2 regions of the Erwinia persicina genome follow, and region 1 is predicted to be linked to the other one. Evidence: predicted binding sites of a transcription regulator. Region 1 holds the regulator's gene; the other holds the start of a gene.
What was found. The regulator CRP, encoded in region 1, controls carbon source genes, mostly activating them, when cyclic AMP is high. The targets are predictions, from matches to a motif close to ATGTGANNNNNNTCACAT.

Region 1 (3,167 bases):
CTTCCGGCTGATGCAGGCTGACCGCAATATGTTCCTGCAGATCAAGCGCCACCTGGAATGCACGTGTCAGACGCTGGTAGTGGCTGTCCCGATTGGCGGACAACATATGCATCTGCTGATAGCAGGTGTTAATCAGATCGACGGCTTTCTGCTGGCGCGCCAGCAGTGGGGGCAGGGCAGTCTGTGGATCGGTAAGTCGGGTCAGCAGAGTGTATTTAGCTTCACAGTAGTCAGCCAGTTCGCGATACAGCAGGCTGAGGGTTTCACGCATCGGCTGCTCTTTCCACAGCCAGAACCAGAACCAGTTAAATGCCCCGTACCAGACGGTCCCCAAAATATATAACAGCGGCGGTTGCCACAACGGCATCCGCCCCGCCAGGCTGAGCGTGAAGATGGCGGCTATTAACGAAGCCGGCAGCAGGCGGCCATGAAGGGGGCTAATCTCACCCGTGACGCCCAGCACTAAGGCCATGATCAGCAGAATAACCGGCAACGGCACGCCCTCTAACCCGGCGTACTGGATCAGGAAGCTGCTGGAGGCGAACAGACACCCGCCGACGATGAGGCGTTTAAAGAAGCGTTTGTGGGGGGTATCCAGACCGGCGTTATTACAGCAGGCGGGCACTAAGGAGAAAAGCAGTCCGTTTTGCAGGTTGCCCAGCATCCAGCCGATCGCCACGGGTAAACACAGCACCAGCGTTTGTCTGAGCGCATAGTTAACTTCCGGGTGATAGATAATTCTCCGCCACATGAGCCACACCAAATAAAAACGGCGCGACAGGGCGTCGCGCCGTGGGTTCAGAGCCGGTTAACGTGTGCCGTATACAACGATGGTTTTACCATGTGCCGAGATCAGGTTCTGATCTTCCAGCATTTTCAGAATACGGCCTACGGTTTCACGGGAGCAGCCGACAATCTGGCCGATCTCCTGACGGGTGATTTTAATTTGCATGCCGTCCGGGTGCGTCATGGCATCGGGCTGTTTGGCCAGATTCAGTAACGTCTGGGCAATGCGTCCGGTGACATCCAGGAAAGCTAAATTACCCACTTTCTCTGACGTAACCTGCAGTCGACTCGCCATCTGTGAAGAGAGACGCATCAGAATGTCAGGATTCACCTGAATCAGCTGACGGAATTTTTTGTAAGAGATTTCAGCCACTTCACAGGCTGTTTTCGCACGTACCCATGCACTGCGTTCCTGACCTTCTTCAAAGAGGCCCAGTTCGCCAATAAAGTCGCCCTGGTTGAGGTAAGAGAGGATCATCTCTTTGCCTTCTTCATCCTTGATTAACACCGCTACAGAACCTTTAACGATGTAATAGAGGGTTTCCGCCTTTTCACCCTGATGTATCAGCGTGCTTTTGGATGGATATTTGTGAATATGGCAATGTGACAGGAACCATTCGAGTGTAGGGTCTGTTTGCGGTTTGCCGAGAACCATTCGCTGTTATCCTCTGTTTGTAATCGTGCCTAAATATACCCTCTATTCTGCGGGGGAGAAGTGCGTTACCGCTAACCTGCCGCGCGAAATATTTTAGGATATCAGGGGATGAGTCCCTGTCAGGCGTTGAAATATTCAAGCGTTCCCATAGGAATTATACGGGCCTCTGTTAAGAGCATGGCTCGTGCTGTCGTCCCGTTTTACTGTGCATTGTCTTGCCAGTAAATAATTGCAGCTTTGTTTGTAGCACAGCTTTACAAGGCTGTCTTCTGTTGTCTCGCTTCAGCATAGTTGGAAAAAGGCAGCGTTGCCGTTTTTATTGACACAGCGTACTCTGCGGTAACTGAATGAAATCGAGGATTTTGTTATGCAGGCACGTGTTAAATGGGTTGAAGGGCTGACATTTTTGGGAGAATCCTCATCGGGTCATCAGGTGTTGATGGACGGTAACTCCGGGGATAAAGCACCCAGCCCGATGGAGATGGTGCTGATGGCCGCCGGAGGCTGTAGCGCCATTGATGTGGTTTCTATTTTACAAAAAGGCCGTCATGACGTGGCTGATTGCGAAGTGAAGCTCACGTCGGAGCGCCGTGAAGATGCTCCGCGAATCTTCACGCACATTAATCTGCATTTTATTGTCAGCGGCAAAGCGCTGGGTGATAAAGCCGTCTCACGCGCCGTCGACCTTTCCGCAGAGAAATACTGTTCGGTGGCCATTATGTTGGGGCAGGGTGTCAAAATGAGTCACAGCTACGAGGTCATTGACCTCGCCTGACAGCATGTGACTGATGTCTGCGCGAGGGGCGTACAGTTCCCTCGCGTCACTCTTTTCCTCCCGCCATCTTCGCCAGCGGCACATCATGCTGAGCACGTCATCACGCGCATTTCACGCCACAGTCTGGTGAGGTGAGCGCAGTATATTTCATCCTGTTTACTGTCCTTCACGCTGATTTACCGGCGCAGTGACCGAAGGTCTGAATACTCCGGCCTGTCGTTCTATCGTTTCAACTAATCACGGAGTGATGATGAATACCAAGACGTTAATTCAGGATGTCACCGCAAAAGTGTTGCATTGGCGGCGTCATATCCACGCCCACCCGGAACTCTCTTTTCATGAACAGGGCACGGCCGACTATGTCGCTGCTGAACTGGAAAAGTTTGGTCCTCTGGCTATCAGCCGGCCCACCCCCAACAGTGTGCTGGCTGAACTTTCAGGCCCACACAGCGGGGAATGCATTGCTCTGCGGGCCGATATGGATGCCCTGCCCATTGAAGAGCTGAATCAGGAGCCGTTTACCTCGCGTCATCGCGGCGTGATGCATGCCTGCGGGCACGATGCGCATACGGCGATGCTGATGGGGGCTGCCTGGGTGTTATGCCAGCAGCAGGCGCAGATGGCAGGGAAGGTGCGATTCATCTTTCAGCATGCGGAAGAAGTGCCACCGGGGGGGGCCAGTGAGCTGGTAAAGCTCGGCGTGCTGGACGGAGTATCACAGATTTATGGTTTACACGTGTTTCCCACCCTGCCAACGGGGACGGTGGCGGTGAAAGAGGGCGTCTTCAGTGCCGCCTGTGACAATTTTGACCTGGTGTTACAGGGAAAGGGGGCGCATGCGGCGATGCCGCAGCAGAGTACGGACCCGCTGGTGTTGGGCGCGAGTGTGGTCGGGGCGTTGCAGCAAATCGTATCACGCCGGCTGGACGCGAACGATGGCGCGGTACTGAC
Region 2 (3,167 bases), 630 kb from region 1:
GCCCGTGAAGTGTTGCTAATCTATCCGGTACAGCGACAGCGTCTGGATATCTGGCGGCATTTTCTGCAGCCCGCTGGCGTCAGCCCGACGCTAAAAAGCGTGGATAATACGCTGCTGCTGATCCAGATGGTTTCAGCGCAGATGGGCATTGCCGCGCTGCCACACTGGGTGGTGGAGAGTTTCGAGCATCAGGGACTGGTGGTCACCAAAGCCTTAGGGGAAGGACTCTGGAGCCGACTGTACGCTGCAGTACGCGACGGCGAACAGCGCCAGCCGGTCGTGGAGGCCTTTATTCGTTCTGCCCGTCAGCACGCCTGCGATCATTTACCACGGGTGCGCGATGCCTCGCGTCCGGGTATTCCCCACCCGTACGTCAGCCCTTCGTAAGGCTTTGGCCGTCGGCGAAACGCTGGTGGAGAGGAGCGCCTCAGGTCAGCGCAATCCGCTAACGCAGATGCAGCCTGAGGTATGACGGGTTATACTGCGCGCACTGCAATTGTTTCACTACAGAGAGACCCTATGACCAATAACGATGTCCTGCGCAGCGTGCGTTACATGCTGAATCTGAGCGATGCTAAAGTGGTAAGCATTCTGGCGCTGGCAGAGAGCGAAGTGACCGAAGCCGAAGTACACAGCTTCCTGAAAAAAGAGGATGAAGCCGGCTTCCGCCCCTGCCCCGATGTCATCATGGGTTACTTTCTCAATGGCCTGATTTTTGAGCGTCGCGGTAAAAGCGAAGATGCCCCCGCCCCTTCCATTGAACGTAAAATGACCAACAACATTCTGATGAAGAAGCTGCGTGTGGCCTTTGACCTGAAAACCACTGATATTCTGGAACTGCTGAAAAGTGCTGATTTTGCGGTAGGACAGTCAGAGATTGGTGCTATCTTCCGTAAACCTGGGCATAAAAATTACCGCGAGTGTGGCGACCAGATCCTGCGTAATTTCCTCAAGGGCCTGACCATGAAAATCCGTCCGGCCAAAAAAGCATAACGTCTCCATGGCAGATTAACGTCACCTGATGGCGTTAATCTTTGCACTCACCATCAGTCCTGCCATCTTCCTTTTAGAACATTTTCACTCACCAAACGAAACCCCACTCACGGCATGGAATTACTTTTGTGACTATAATCACATTTTATAGTTTCATGGTGAAAATAAATCACCAATTTGTGATGTAGATATAGCCATTCCGTCATAAAACTGTAACATTTGCGCCTTTCTTCACAGTCAGCTTTTCTGATAACGACTACGCTATGCGCGAAATAGAACATTTACCCCTGATGACTCGGGTTAATGTTTCCTTTATCTGCGCATTCGAAGCCGGATAACAGACTTTCGAGCCATGGGAGGCCAAAATGTTAAGTTTTTTCAAACCCGCTGCACATCAGCCCCGCGTTGATGACAGCCGCGTTGATCCGTTATACCGCAAGCTACGCTGGCAGATATTTCTGGGGATATTCTTCGGTTACGCTGCCTATTATCTGGTGCGTAAAAACTTCGCCCTGGCGATGCCCTACCTGGTAGAACAGGGCTTCTCACGCGGCGATCTGGGCTTTGCGCTGTCCGGTATCTCTATCGCCTACGGTTTTTCAAAATTCATCATGGGTTCGGTGTCTGATCGCTCCAACCCCCGCGTTTTCCTGCCTGCCGGTCTGATCCTGGCTGCTGCTGTGATGCTGTTTATGGGCTTCGTTCCCTGGGCCACGTCCAGCATTATGGTGATGTTTGTTCTGTTATTCCTCTGCGGATGGTTCCAGGGGATGGGCTGGCCGCCGTGCGGTCGTACCATGGTGCACTGGTGGTCACAGAAAGAGCGCGGCGGCATCGTTTCCGTCTGGAACTGTGCGCATAACGTCGGTGGCGGCATCCCCCCTCTGCTTTTCCTGCTGGGTATGGCCTGGTTTAACGACTGGAAAGCCGCGCTGTATATGCCTGCCTTCGGGGCCATTCTCATCGCGCTTATTGCCTTTGCGCTGATGCGCGATACGCCGCAATCCTGTGGCCTGCCGCCGATTGAAGAGTACAAAAATGACTTCCCGCCTGACTACGACGAAAAACATGAAGACGAGCTGACCGCAAAGCAGATCTTTATGCAGTACATTCTGCCGAACAAGCTGCTGTGGTATATCGCTCTGGCCAACGTGTTTGTTTATCTGCTGCGCTACGGCATTCTCGACTGGTCACCGACCTACCTGAAAGAAGTGAAACACTTTACGCTGGATAAATCCTCGTGGGCTTACTTCTTCTACGAATACGCAGGTATTCCCGGCACGCTGCTGTGTGGCTGGATGTCCGACAAGGTCTTCAAAGGCAACCGTGGTGCCACCGGCGTATTCTTTATGGTGCTGGTGACCATCGCCACTGTCGTGTACTGGATGAACCCGGCAGGTAACCCTGGCGTGGATATGGCCTGTATGATGGTGATTGGCTTCCTGATCTATGGTCCGGTAATGCTGATTGGCCTGCATGCCCTTGAGCTGGCACCGAAAAAAGCAGCGGGAACCGCCGCCGGCTTTACCGGTCTGTTTGGCTACCTGGGAGGCTCCGTTGCCGCCAGCGCTATCGTCGGTTACACCGTCGATTACTTCGGCTGGGACGGCGGCTTTATCATCATGATCGGCGGCTGTGTGCTGGCAGTGATCCTGCTGGCGATGACCATGATGAGCGAGAAAAAACACAAACAGCGACTGACCTCACTCTGATCGGGACGGGTAATTATGTTGAAAAACGTTATCGCAACCGTGTTACTGACCACCTCACTCGCGGCGACAGCCGCGAGTACCTCACCGCTGGTGATTGCCCATCGCGGTGCCAGTGGCTACCTGCCTGAGCACAGCCTGCCGGCGAAAGCGATGGCTTACGCGCAGGGGGCTGATTACCTTGAGCAGGATTTGGTGATGACCAAAGACGATCGTCTGGTGGTGCTGCATGACCACTATCTCGATCGCGTGACCGACGTTGCCAGCCGCTTCCCGCACCGTGCGCGGGCCGACGGGCGTTATTACGCCATTGATTTTACCCTTGCCGAGATAAAAAGCCTGGCCTTCACTGAAGGCTTCAGCCTGGAACAGGGTAAAAAAGTCCAGACCTTCCCGGGGCGTTTCCCGATGGGTAAATCAGACTTCCGCGTCCACACCTTCGAGGAGGAACTGGAGTTTATCCAG

Region 2: glpT (glycerol-3-phosphate transporter) is a predicted target of CRP. The motif match lies at 1,120-1,137, and genes of this name have one in related genera.

What each region holds. Positions count from the first base shown of each region.
Region 1 covers NZ_CP082141.1:360,261-363,427, forward strand. The annotation lists gene K6L24_RS01540 (YccS/YhfK family putative transporter) at 1-751, opposite strand, end outside; gene crp (cAMP-activated global transcriptional regulator CRP) at 809-1,441, opposite strand; gene K6L24_RS01550 (OsmC family protein) at 1,809-2,216, shown strand; gene K6L24_RS01555 (amidohydrolase) at 2,464-3,167, shown strand, end outside.
Region 2 covers NZ_CP082141.1:4,398,643-4,401,809, forward strand. The annotation lists gene metR (HTH-type transcriptional regulator MetR) at 1-387, shown strand, start outside; gene K6L24_RS20295 (YehS family protein) at 520-993, shown strand; gene glpT (glycerol-3-phosphate transporter) at 1,359-2,705, shown strand; gene glpQ (glycerophosphodiester phosphodiesterase) at 2,721-3,167, shown strand, end outside.